2 linked regions of the Azoarcus sp. CIB genome follow. The protein of the gene in region 1 interacts with the protein of each later gene in a pairwise test. Links are inferred from orthologs where the notes say so. Each region holds a gene or a part of one and is shown on either strand. Other genes may lie near its edges. The genes, in order: leuS and ligA.

Evidence for each region.
Region 2: the proteins of leuS (region 1) and ligA interact in binary tests that used the Escherichia coli proteins (3 or more experiments, as listed by UniProt). The link is inferred for Azoarcus sp. CIB from one-to-one orthologs.

What each region holds. Positions count from the first base shown.
Region 1 is NZ_CP011072.1:3,602,304-3,609,162, forward strand. Bases 2,407-5,610 are described here. They hold leuS (leucine--tRNA ligase), read left to right. Parts: upstream 2,407-2,788; coding sequence 2,789-5,410; downstream 5,411-5,610. Other genes in these bases: AzCIB_RS16040 (hypothetical protein), read left to right, coding at 2,407-2,589; AzCIB_RS16050 (LPS-assembly lipoprotein LptE), read left to right, coding at 5,423-5,610. Also shown: AzCIB_RS16035 (UvrD-helicase domain-containing protein), read right to left, coding at 1-1,916; more of AzCIB_RS16040, read left to right, coding at 2,263-2,406; more of AzCIB_RS16050, read left to right, coding at 5,611-5,929; holA (DNA polymerase III subunit delta), read left to right, coding at 5,926-6,859.
Region 2 is NZ_CP011072.1:3,092,111-3,098,764, reverse strand. What follows is about bases 2,575-5,573. They hold ligA (NAD-dependent DNA ligase LigA), read left to right. Parts: upstream 2,575-3,064; coding sequence 3,065-5,083; downstream 5,084-5,573. Other genes in these bases: galU (UTP--glucose-1-phosphate uridylyltransferase GalU), read left to right, coding at 5,145-5,573; AzCIB_RS13640 (cell division protein ZipA), read left to right, coding at 2,575-3,065. In the rest of the region: chromosome segregation protein SMC, read left to right, coding at 1-1,845; more of AzCIB_RS13640, read left to right, coding at 1,959-2,574; more of galU, read left to right, coding at 5,574-6,017; translational GTPase TypA, read right to left, coding at 6,122-6,654. UniProt on the Escherichia coli protein: DNA ligase that catalyzes the formation of phosphodiester linkages between 5'-phosphoryl and 3'-hydroxyl groups in double-stranded DNA using NAD as a coenzyme and as the energy source for the reaction.

The sequences.
Region 1 (6,859 bases):
ATTTCCTCGAGGAAGCGCGAGCGCAGGTTGTAGCGCGTCTGGCCGTGCAGCATGCGGCTCTGCGCAAAACTCAGGTACAGCCGCTCGCGCGCCCGCGTTACCGCGACATACATCAGGCGCCGCTCCTCCTCCAGCCCCTCGTTCTCGAGCGCACTGTTTTCGTGCGGGAACAAACCTTCCTCGAGCCCCGTGAGGAAGACCACGTCGAACTCCAGCCCCTTCGACGAATGCACGGTCATCAACTGCACGGCATCGCTGCCGGCGTCGGCCTGATGCTCGCCCGCCTCGAGCGACGCGTGGGCGAGAAAATCGGCCAGCAGCGCATGCGGCTGCGCGAGCGCCTCGGCATCCGCGCCCGACTCGCCGAGGAAGTTCGCCGCCGCGTTGATGACTTCGTCGAGGTTCTCCAGCCGCTCCTGCCCTTCCTTCTCGCTGCGATAGAAATCACGCAGGCCGCTGGCGTCAAGCACATGGTCCACGAGTTCGGGAAGCGGCAGACGTGACGTGTCGCGGCGCAGATCCTCGACAAGGCGCACAAACTGCGCCAGCACCGTCCCCGGCTTGCCCGAAAGGTGCGGCACCGTCGAGTACAGGCTCGCGTTCCAGGTACGCGCAGCGTCCTGCAGCGCTTCGAGGGAACGCGCACCGATGCCCCGCGTCGGAAAATTCACGACGCGGCTGAACGCCGTGTCGTCGTCGGGATTGGCGATCAGGCGCAGGTAGGCCAGCGCATGCTTGATCTCCTGACGCTCGAAGAAGCGCAGACCGCCATAGACGCGATACGCGATGCCCGCCGAAAACAGCTGGTGTTCGAGCACGCGCGACTGCGCATTCGAACGATAGAGCAGCGCGACGTCCGACCGACTCATGCCGTCGCGCACCAGCGACTGGATCTCTTCGACGATCCAGCGCGCCTCGTCCATGTCCGCATAGGCCTCGAACACGCGGATCGGTTCGCCCGCACCGCGTTCGGTCCACAGGTTCTTGCCCAGCCGGGCAGTGTTGTGGCGGATGATCGCGTTCGCCGCGTCGAGGATGTTGCCGTGCGAGCGGTAGTTCTGTTCCAGCCGGATCACGTTGGCGACGCGGAACTCGCGCTCGAAGTCGCGCATGTTGCCGACTTCCGCGCCGCGGAAGCGGTAGATCGACTGATCGTCGTCACCCACGCAGAACAACGTGGCGCCGCCTTCACGCCCGTCGTCGGCGAGCAGCTTCAGCCAGCGGTACTGCAGGCGGTTCGTGTCCTGGAACTCGTCGACCAGGATGTGACGGAATCGACGCTGGTAGTGACGACGGATCGGTTCATTGCGCTCCAGCAACTCGTACGTGCGCAGCAGCAACTCCGCAAAATCCACAACAGACTCGCGTTGGCATTGCGCCTCATACTCCGCGAAAAGCTCCACCCGGCGTCGGGTGTAATCGTCCCAGGCTTCGACGGCATGCGGACGCAGACCGGCTTCTTTCTGGGCATTGATGAAATGTTGCAGTTCGCGCGGCGGAAACTTCTCGTCATCGACGTTGAGCGCCTTCAGCAGACGCTTGATCGCGGCGAGTTGGTCGCCGGAATCGAGGATCTGGAACAACTGCGGCAAACCGGCGTCACGGTGGTGCGCACGCAGCAGGCGGTTGCACAGCCCGTGAAAGGTGCCGATCCACATTCCGCGTGCGGAATGGCCGAAGGACAGCGGCAGCATCGCCGACAGGCGGCCCAGCAGCTCCTTCGCCGCCTTGTTGGTGAAGGTCACCGCGAGAACGCCTTGCGGATCGGCCTGCCCGGTCTGCACCAGCCACGCGATGCGGGTCGTGAGGACGCGGGTCTTGCCCGAACCTGCACCGGCAAGGATCAGCGCATGCTGAGGCGGAAGGGTGACGGCTTGGAGTTGTTCGGGATTGAGATTGGCGAGCAGATCGGACATGCGGGCTTCCTGTTCAGGCCGCGATTCTAACCGGGAGCGGCACCTTGTTTCTTCCCGGATCGTCGCCCCCGGACCAGGACGAGGCCCAAAAACCGATTCAGTTGAACCTGGAAACCGTTGTGGCAATGCAACATACAGTTGAAAACGTATAACGATCGGCGTACTTTTGAATTGTGCAGAGCAGCAATTCGTTGAGAAATATCAAGGAATCGCGCCGCCGAAACGAAGAAAATTGCAACCAATTTCGATGCTGCATCGCACTAACCGCGCCCTACACGGCCGGCTCAAGAGGCCGATCCGCGCGACGCAAGAACTGGCCGACGATGGCCATCAGGAGAACCCGACCATGAAAACCCCGAAACTACTGCCCTGGTATGCCCGCAAGGCCGGCGTAACCATCGAGCGCGCCACGATGCTCTGGCACCAGGCCGTGCGCGAGGCGACCGCGGCCACGGAGTGGGTGGGCAATTCCGAATACTGGGGCGAAGCGATGAGCGCCTTCCAGCGCCTGCTCGAAAGCGAGCGCGCCACCTTCTGCGCCCCGCGCGTGACGCCGATCGTGCGTTGCCAGAACCGCATCTGGCGCCTGCCGCTGACGGCGATGGAAGACATGGTCTCCGTCTTCTCAGCCAACTGGCAGCGCCAGGCCGGCGCCCCGCGCAAGGCCGCCTGAAATCCGAACCTCCGCGGCCCACGCCGCGACACCGTCTTCCTCCCTCTCCTTCAAAGGAGATTAAGCATCCGGCTCCCTCCGGATGCTTTTTTTTGTCCGCCCACAGCCCTCCCGGACGTGGCAAGCAGAGACGCCGCACGAGGCTCAACGGCTTCGCGGTATACTCGCGCGTTTTCCACGTCTCGACTCTCGCCCGCAAATGCAGGACAAATACACCCCCGCCACGGTCGAATCCGCCGCCCAGCAGCACTGGGAATCCGCCCAGGCCTTCCGCGTCACCGAAGACGCGGGCAAGCCCAAGTACTACTGCCTGAGCATGTTCCCCTACCCGTCGGGCAAGCTGCACATGGGCCACGTGCGCAACTACACGATCGGCGACGTGCTCGCGCGCTACCACCGCATGCGCGGCTACAACGTCCTGCAACCGATGGGCTGGGACGCCTTCGGCATGCCGGCCGAGAACGCCGCGATCCAGAACAACGTGCCGCCGGCAAAGTGGACCTACGCGAACATCGACTACATGAAGGCGCAGCTCAAGCGTCTCGGTTTCGCGATCGACTGGTCCCGCGAACTCGCCACCTGCAAACCCGACTACTACCGCTGGGAACAGTGGCTGTTCACGCGCTTGTACAAGAAGGGCCTGATCTACAAGAAGCTCGGCACCGTGAACTGGGATCCGGTCGACGAGACCGTGCTCGCCAACGAGCAGGTCATCGACGGCAAGGGCTGGCGCAGCGGCGCCGTCGTCGAAAAGCGCGAAATCCCCATGTATTACATGAAGATCACCGCTTACGCGGATGAACTTCTCGACGCGCTCGACGCCCTGCCCGGCTGGCCCGAGCAGGTCAAGCTGATGCAGAAGAACTGGATCGGCCGTTCCGAAGGCGTCGAAGTGCATTTCCCCTACGACCTGTCGACGATCGGCAAATCCGGCGTCCTGAAGGTGTTCACCACCCGCGCCGACACGCTCATGGGTGCGACTTACGTCGCCGTTGCGGCCGAGCACCCACTTGCGCTGCAGGCGGCGGCGAACAACCCGGAACTCGCCGCATTCATCGACGAATGCCGCCACGGCGGCGTCGCCGAGGCCGACCTCGCGACGATGGAGAAGAAGGGCATGCCGACCGGCCTGCGCGTCGTCCATCCGATCTCCGGCGAGTTCATGGACGTCTGGGTCGCGAACTACGTGCTGATGGGGTACGGCGAAGGCGCGGTCATGGCCGTTCCGGCGCACGACGAGCGCGACTTCGCGTTTGCGATGAAATACCACCTGCCGATCCGGATGGTCGTGGGCTCCACGCGCGATGCCTATCTCGACACCACCGCGCCGTGGCAGGACGCCTACAGCGAGCACGGCCGTCTCGTGAATTCCGGAAAGTACGATGGCCTGCACTTCCAGGATGCCGTCGACGCGATTTCCGCCGATCTTGCGGAAAAGGGCCTCGGCGCCAAGCGCACGCAGTATCGCCTGCGCGACTGGGGCATCTCGCGCCAGCGCTACTGGGGCTGCCCGATCCCGATGATCAACTGCGACGACTGCGGCAATGTGCCAGTACCGGACGAGCAACTGCCGGTGGTGCTGCCTGAAAATGTCGAAGTTACCGGCCGCGGCTCACCGCTCGCGAAAATGCCTGAGTTCTACCAGTGCAGCTGCCCGCAGTGCGGCAAGCCCGCTCGCCGCGAGACCGACACGATGGACACCTTCGTCGAGTCCTCGTGGTACTTCCTGCGCTATGCCTCGCCCGACAACGACAAAGCGATGGTCGACGGACGCGTGAACTACTGGGCGCCGGTCGACCAGTACATCGGCGGCATCGAGCACGCGATCCTGCACCTGCTCTACTCGCGCTTCTTCACCCGCGCGATGCGCGACGAAGGCTTGGTGAACGTCTCCGAGCCCTTCACGAACCTGCTCACTCAAGGCATGGTCGTCGCCGAGACCTACTATCGCGACGCCGACGGCGGCAAGAAACAGTGGATCAACCCCGCCGACGTCCAGATCGAACGTGACGACAAGGGCCGCATCGCCGTGGCGAAACTCGCCGCCGACGGCCAGCCGGTCGTCATCGGCGGCACCGAGAAGATGTCGAAGTCGAAGAACAACGGCGTCGATCCGCAAGCCCTGGTCGATCAGTACGGCGCCGACACCGCGCGCCTGTTCATCATCTTCGCCGCGCCACCAGACCAGCAGCTTGAATGGTCCGATTCCGGCGTCGAGGGCGCCTATCGCTTCCTGCGGCGCGTGTGGGCTTTCGGCCACAGCTTCGCCAACGAATTCCGCGCACAGCTCCCGGCCACGCGCACGCTTGCGACCGCCCAGCTGCCCGACGCCCTCGCGTCCGTGCGCCGCGAGATCCACACCTGCCTCAAGCAGGCGAACTACGACTTCGGCAAGCACCAGTTCAACACCGTCGTCTCGGCGGCGATGAAGACCCTCAACGCACTCGAAAAGGCTCCGCGCGACAACGGCGCCGCCCACGCCGAAGTCGCCGAGGAAGGCCTGTCGATCCTGCTGCGGCTGCTCGCCCCGATCACACCGCACGTCGCGCACGCACTGTGGCAAGACTGCGGCTTCGCCGGCGACATCCTCGACGCGAGCTGGCCGGAACCGTCGGACGCCGCACTCAAGCAGGACGAGCTCGACCTCGTGCTGCAGGTCAATGGCAAGCTGCGCGGCAACATCAAGGTGGCAGCGGACGCAAGCTCGTCGCAGATCGAGGCGATCGCGCTGGCCTCCGAGGCGGCGCAGAAATTCATGGAAGGCAAGCCGCCGCGCAAGGTCGTGGTCGTGCCCGGCCGTCTCGTCAACATCGTGGTCTGAGGACTCCTGCGGATGCCCCCTTCCCGCTCCCGCCGCAGCCTGCTGCTGGCCTTCGGCGCCCTCGCCGTAGCGCCGCTGGCCGGCTGCGGATTCCAGTTGCGCGGGCCACGTCCGCTCGCGTTCTCGACCATCCATGTCGGCGTCAGCGCCCAGAGCGAGTTCGGCGCTGCGCTGCGCCGGCGCATTCGCACCAGCGGCACGACAGAAATCGTCGACGACCCGGCCAAGGCCGAGGTGAAGCTCGAGATCCTGCGCAATCAACCCGAGCGCGAGATCCTCACCCTGACGGGGGCAGGCAAGGTGCGCGAGTACGAACTGCGCCACGTCCTCACCTTCCGGCTGGTCGACCGCGCGGGCACCGAACGCATCCGGCCGACCACGATTTCGGCCAAGCGCGAATACACCTACGACGATTCGCAGGTGCTCGCCAAAGAACAGGAAGAAGCCCTGCTCTACCGTGACATGCAGGGTGACCTCGTCGACCAGCTCATGCGCCGACTCGCTGTCGTCAAACCGTGATCCTGCGTCCGGACCAACTGCCCGCCCTCCTCGACAAGCCGCTCGCCCCGCTTTATCTGCTGCATGGCAACGAGCCGCTGCTCGTACTTGAAGCGGCCGACCTGATCCGCGCGGCGGCCCGCCGCCAGGGCTTCGAGGAAAGGGAAACGCTGGTCGTCGGACAAGGGTTCCGCTGGGACAGCCTGAGCGCGGCGGCCGGCAATTTCTCGCTTTTCGGCGGCTCCAAGCTCATCGACCTGCGCATCCCCAATGGGAAGCCCGGCCGCGAGGGCGGCGACGCACTGCAACGGCATGCGCGCAACCCCGGCGGCGGCATCGTCACCCTCATCACCCTGCCCGAACTCGACTGGGCTGCGCGCAAAGCATCTTGGTTTACAGTCCTGTGCGATGCCGGCATCGCGGTCGAGCTCAACGCCCCCGAACGCGAGCGACTGCCGGAATGGATCGCCGGCCGTCTCGCGCGCCAGAATCAGTCGGCGCCGGCCGAGGCGCTCGCCTTCATTGCCGAGCACGTCGAAGGCAACCTCCTCGCGGCGCACCAGGAGATCCTCAAGCTGGGCCTGCTGCACGGGGAAGGACGCCTGACGCTGGAACACGTGCAGGACGCGGTCCTCAACGTCGCGCGCTACGACATCGACAAACTACGCCACGCGCTGCTTGAAGGCGACCCCGTGCGCTGCACGCGCCTGCTCGAAGGCCTGCAGGGCGAGGGATCGGCTCCACCGCTCGTGCTATGGGCGCTCGCGAACGAAATCCGCACGCTCGCAAACCTCAGCTCCGGCGTCGCGTCCGGCCAGCAACTACCGGCCCTGCTCAAGGCCGAGCGCGTCTTCGACGAACGGCGCCGCCAGGCGATCCAGCGCGCGCTGCCGCGCCTCAAGCCGGCGCTGCTGCGCGCCGCGCTGCTGCACGCCGCGCGCATCGACCGCA
Region 2 (6,654 bases), 510 kb from region 1 along the record:
GACGACGCGCCGCCGGGATCCTTCGCGCTCGCCTTCGGCGACGGGGTGGAGGCGGCCGCCGAGCCTGCGGCGCTGCCCGGTACGTTCGCGCTGATGGACAAGATCTCGTTTGTGGATGAAGGGCTCCGGCCGATCGTCGCCGACTGGCTGTGCGGCTGCCTGGCCACCGACGGCCTGGAGCCGTGGGTCGAGCGGCGCGGGGAACTCGCTGCGCACCAATGCCTCGTCGGACCGCGCGGGCAGATCCTTACACGGCACGCCCTGGTGCATTACGCGCCGGACAGCCGCACGCACGGCGTCATGGAGCGTCAGCGCGAGATCGACGGTCTGGCGGAACAGCAGCACGGGCTCGAAATGGAGGCCCATATCGCCCATGAAGCGCTGACTGCGGCCGAGGGGGTGGCGGCCGAGCTGCAGGATCGCGGCAATGTGCTGCGGCGCGAGCTGCAGGCGGCACAGCAGCAGGTGCATGCCGAGCAGGTCGAGCTCCTGAAGCTCACGCAGGCGCGGCAGCGCGCAGAGGAGCGCCGGGCGCAGCTCGCGCGCGACCTCGAGGACATCGTCCATCTCGAATCCACCGAACGCGAACACCTCGCCCGTGCGGAGATGGAGCAGGCGCGCGCGGCGGAGCTGGCCGAGCTGCAGCGCGAGCGCCTCGACGGCGCGCAGGAGGTGCTGGCGGAGCGCGACAACGTGCTGCGCGAGACGCGCTCGCTCGAGCAAGCCCTCGCGCGCGAATTGCAGGAGGCGCGCTTTTCGGAGCGCGAGTGCGCGGGCAAGCTCGACGACATCGCGCGCAACCTGCAGCTGGCTGGCGAACAGCTGGGGCGGATCGCAACGGAAACCGAGGCGCGCCGGCACGAGCTCGACGCGACCGACAGCGGCCGCAGCCGCGACGCGCTGCAGGAGGCGCTGGAACTGCGCGCGAGCCGCGAGACGGCGCTGGCGGCGCGACGCGACGCGCTGGAAACAGCAGCGATGCGGCTCAGGCAGACCGAGGAGCTGCGCCTGCGCACCGAGCAGGAGGCAGCGCCCGCACGCGGACGGGTTGCCGAATTGCGGCTCGCCGTGCAGGCGGCGGAACTCGCGGCGGCGCAGTTCGACGAGCGGCTGGTCGAGGCGCAGGCCGACGAGGCGGCGCTGCAGCCGCTGCTCGCGCCCGACCTGCGCGAGGGTTCGTTGGTGCGGGAAGTCGGGCGGCTGGCGCGCGAAATCGCGGAACTGGGCCAGGTCAACCTGGCGGCATTGGATGAATTGCGCAGCGCGCAGGAGCGCAAGGGCTATCTCGACGCGCAGTTCGACGACCTGATGCAGGCGATCGACACGCTGGAGGATGCCATCCGCCGCATCGACCGCGAGACGCGCGAGCAGCTGCAGGACACCTACAATACCGTGACGCAGCATTTCGGCACGCTCTTCCCGCAGCTCTTCGGTGGCGGGCAGGCGCGGCTGGTGCTCACCGGCGACGAGATCCTCGACGCGGGGATCCAGATCGTCGCCCAGCCGCCCGGGAAGAAGAACACCTCGATCCACCTGCTGTCGGGCGGCGAGAAGGCGCTGACGGCGATCGCGCTGGTGTTCTCGATGTTCCAGCTGAATCCTGCGCCGTTCTGCATGCTTGACGAGGTGGACGCGCCGCTGGACGATACGAATACCGAGCGTTATTGCCAGATGGTGAAGCGCATGTCATCGCAGACGCAGTTCATCTTCATCAGCCACAGCAAGATCACGATGGAGATCGCGCAGCAGCTCGTGGGGGTGACGATGCAGGAACAGGGCGTCTCGCGCGTGGTGGAAGTCGATATGGAAGAGGCGTTGCGCTTGGCGGAGCCGGCAGCGGCCTGAACATGAGCGCCGCCGCGCCCTGGAACGGGGGCGCTGCGGCAAGGTGGATTGCGAAGCCCAGAGAATTGCGAGGTTCGCTGCGCGATGCGGCGGGACCGACAACGGGAAGGAAGATGGATAACGAATTGCAGATCGGCTTGGCGGCGCTGGGGGTGGCTTCGGTCGTCGGAATCGTGGCCTACAACAAGTGGCAGGAACGCAAACACCGCCGCGAGGCGGAGCAGGCCTTCAGGTCGGACCATCGCGACGTGCTGCTGGAACCGGCGGACGGCGCAGCGGACGCCGTTGCCGGCGAGCGCCTGGAGCCCTCGATGGGTGAGGCCGACAGCGAAAACCGGCGTGCGCCTGCGGCGGTGCATGATTCAGGCGTGCGCAAGGTGACGCCGGGGGTGCCGGATGCCGTCGATCGGCGCATCGACTGCGTGATCCGCATCGAGGCGATCGAGCCGCTGGAGGCGCCACGCCTGTGGGCCGCGCAGAGCGAGCAGTTGACGGGGATTTCCAAGCCCGTGCGCTGGTTCGCCTTCGACGATGCGGCGAACCTGTGGCGCCCCCTCGACGCGCATAGCGCGGGTGCCTTCCACTGGTTCTGTGCGGCGATGCAGACGGTGGACCGTCAGGGCCCGATCAGCGAGAACGATTTCTTGCACTTCTCCGGCGGCATGCAACGTGTGGCCGACCAGTTCCTCGCGGTGCCGGCGGATTTGCCGGCGCGTGGCGAATCGCTGCGCAACGCGGCCGAGCTGGACAAGTTCTGCGCGAACGTGGACGTGCAGATCGGCATCAACGTCGTCAGCAACGGCCAGCCCTTCGTCGGCACCAAGATCCGCGCGCTGGCCGAGTCGCACGGCATGACGCTGGGCCCGGATGGCTCCTTCCATGCGCGCGACGAGGAGGGCACTACCCTCTACACGCTGAGCAACATGGAACCGGCGCTGTTCGCCGCCGAAGAGATGCGCGATCTCGCCACCAGCGGCCTGACGCTGCTGATCGACGTGCCGCGCGTGCCGAACGGCGTGTTTGCCTTCGAGCGCATGATGCGCCAGGCCATGCAGATGGCCGACGCGCTGCACGGAACGGTCGTCGACGACAACCGCGCGCCCTTCGGCGCAGAGGCGGCGGCGATGATCCGCAGCCAGATCCAGCACTTCCAGGGGCAAATGGCGAGCGGGGACGTGCCGGCGGGCGGCCCCGTGGCGCAGCGCCTGTTCTCGGCCTGATGATCGCTTCGGCCCAGGTGTTCGAGCGCGCCGCGCAGCTGCGGCGCGAGCTCGAAGCGCACAATTATGCGTATTACGTCCTCGACGCGCCGACGATTCCGGACGCGGAGTACGACCGTCTGTTCCGCGAGCTGGAGGCGCTGGAGCAAGAGTTTCCGGAGCTCGTTACACCGAATTCACCTACGCAGCGAGTAGGTAGTCCTCCACAGCCCGCATTTAACCAAGTGCCGCATAAGATTCCTATGCTGTCGCTAGCAAATGCGTTTACGGAGGAAGAAATAATTGCATTTGACCGACGTTGTAGGGAGGCACTCGATCGCTCAGTGATTGAATATGCCGTTGAGCCAAAACTTGACGGACTTGCAATTACGTTAATTTATGAAAAAGGCGAATTTGTACGAGGTGCAACCCGAGGCGATGGAAGTACTGGCGAGGATGTTACCGCTAACCTCCGTACCGTTCGATCGATACCATTTCATCTACACGTCGACCGCCCTCCGGCGAGAGCCGAAATTCGAGGCGAAGTGCTAATGCAACGAGCTGATTTCGAGCGCTTGAACCAACGTCAGTTGAACGCCGGGGAAAAAATATTTGCTAATCCGCGTAATGCATCTGCTGGTAGTTTGCGACAACTAGACTCACGGATTACCTCGAAGCGGCCGCTACGATTTTTCGCCTATGCATTGGCTGAAATTGAGGGACAGCTACATCCACCCGACCATGCAGCGACGCTTGCACTGTTAAATCGTTGGGGCTTTGTTGTAGCCCCCGCGAATGAAGTGGTTCGAGGGCCAGAGGGACTGCTGGATTATTACCGACGCATCGGCGATAAACGTGCACATCTTCCCTATGATATTGATGGCGTTGTTTACAAGGTGAATCGCCGTGAGGACCAGTTAAGTCTTGGGTTTGTCTCGCGTGCTCCGCGCTGGGCCGTCGCGCACAAGTACCCTGCGCAGGAAGAGATCACCGAGCTACTCGGCATCGAGGTACAGGTCGGGCGCACCGGCGCGCTGACGCCGGTCGCACGCCTGAAGCCGGTGTTCGTCGGCGGGGTCACGGTGACCAACGCGACCCTGCACAACGAAGAGGAAATCCTGCGCAAGGGCGTGCTGATCGGCGATCAGGTCATCGTACGGCGGGCCGGCGACGTTATACCTGAGGTCGTCGGTCCGGTCGTCGAGCGGCGCACGGGCAGTGAGCAAGCCTTCGTAATGCCGACGCGCTGCCCCGTGTGCGCGTCGCACGTCGAGAAGGCCGAGGACGAGGTGGTGGCGCGCTGCACGGGCGGGCTGTTCTGTCCCGCGCAGCGCAAGCAGGCCCTGCTGCATTTCGCCGGGCGGCGCGCGATGGACATCGAGGGGCTGGGCGACAAGCTGGTCGACCAGCTCGTCGAGGCGGGCATCGTGAAGACGCCGGCGGATCTGTACAAGCTGGGCGTGCTGGCACTGGCGAATCTGCCGCGCATGGCCGAGAAGTCGGCGGCCAACCTGCTCGCGGCAATCGAGAAGAGCCGGCACACGGCGCTGGCGCGCTTCATCTTCGCGCTCGGCATCCGCAATGTCGGCGAGGCCACGGCAAAGGATCTGGCGCGGCATTTCGGCTCGCTGGACGCGCTGATGGCTGCGACGCCGGAGCAGTTGTTGGAGGTGCGCGACGTCGGACCGGTGGTCGCACAGAGCATTGCCGGCTTCCTTGCCGAAGCGCACAACCGCGAGGTGATCGAGCAGTTGCGCGCGGCGGGGGTGACGTGGGAAGAGGGTGAGCCCGCGGCTCCGGCCACGGGCAGTGCGAGCGGCAAGGTCTTCGTGTTGACCGGCACGCTACCGGCGATGAGCCGGGACGAGGCGAAGGCCCTGATCGAGACGCATGGCGGCAAGGTCAGCGGGTCGGTATCGAAGAAGACGGATTACGTGGTTGCGGGCGCGGAAGCCGGTTCCAAGCTCGCGAAGGCGGAAGAACTCGGCGTGGCGATCCTCGACGAGGACGGACTGCGACGCCTGCTCGAACAAGGTTGAAGATATGGCACGGACCAGACGCCGGGCTGAAGCAAAAGATGAAACAAGGGAGAGTCATCCAATGAAAAAGGTCACCAAGGCGGTATTCCCGGTTGCCGGCATGGGCACGCGCTTCCTGCCGGCCACCAAGGCCAGCCCGAAGGAAATGCTGCCGATCGTCGACAAGCCGCTGATCCAGTACGCGGTCGAAGAGGCAGTCGCCGCCGGCATCACCGACATGATCTTCATCACCGGGCGCACCAAGCGCTCGATCGAGGACCATTTCGACAAGGCCTACGAGCTGGAAACGGAACTCGAAGCGCGAGGCAAGAAGGAGTTGCTGGCGCTGGTGCAGCGGACGGTGCCCAAGGGCGTGAACTGCATCTACATCCGGCAGTCCGAAGCGCTTGGTCTGGGGCACGCGGTGCTGTGCGCCGCGCCGGTTGTCGGCGACGAGCCTTTCGCGGTGATCCTCGCCGATGACCTGCTGGACAACTACGGCGCAGAGCCGATCATGCAGCAGATGGTCGGCGTGTATAACTACAACCGCTGTTCGGTACTGGGTACGATGAACGTGCCGCGCGAAGACACCCGCCAGTACGGTATTGTCAGCACCGAGAGCCAACAGGGCGACGTGCAGCGCGTGACCGGCATCGTCGAGAAGCCGAAGCCCGAGGATGCGCCGACGACGCAGGCAGTGGTCGGGCGTTACATCCTGACCCCGCATATCTTCGACCACCTGCGTTCGATCAAGCCGGGTGCTGGCGGCGAACTGCAGCTGACCGACGCGATCGCATCCTTGCTCAAGGAAGAGGCGGTGCTGTCCTACCAGTTCCAGGGCGTGCGTTACGACTGTGGCTCGAAGCTCGGCTATCTGAAGGCGACAGTCGAACTCGGCTTGCGTCATCCGGAAGTCGGCACGGACTTCGCGGCGTATCTGGCGGATCGTAAGTAATCCTGACCGCCCTGATGGGCGGTCGGAAAAGAAAAAAGGCGCTGCAGATGCAGCGCCTTTTTTTGGTCGACCCGCCGGATTGAACCCGGCGGTCGCTGTCAGCTTCAGGCGTTTTCAGCCTTGTTCGCGCGCTTGCGCTCGTTTTCGGTCAGGTAGCGCTTGCGCAGCCGGATCGACTTCGGCGTGATTTCGACCAGTTCGTCGTCGGCGATGAATTCGATCGCGGATTCGAGCGTCAGCTGGATTGCGGGGATCAGGCGCACGGCTTCGTCGGTGCCCGAGGCGCGCACGTTGGTGAGCTGCTTGCCCTTGATCGGGTTCACCACCAGGTCGTTGTCGCGCGAATGGATGCCGATGATCATGCCTTCGTACACCGGGTCGTTGTGCGTGACGAACATGCGGCCGCGGTCCTGCAGCTTCCACAGCGCGTAGGCGACGGCCTGGCCATCGTCCTGCGAGATCAGCACGCCGTTGCGGCGCTCGCCCATCGCGCCGGCCATCGGGCCGTAGTCGTCGAAGACGTGGCTCGCGAGGCCCGTGCCGCGCGTCAGCGTCAGGAATTCGCCCTGGAAGCCGATCAGGCCGCGGGCCGGGATGCGGTATTCGAGGCGGGTGCGGCCCTTGCCGTCGGACTGCA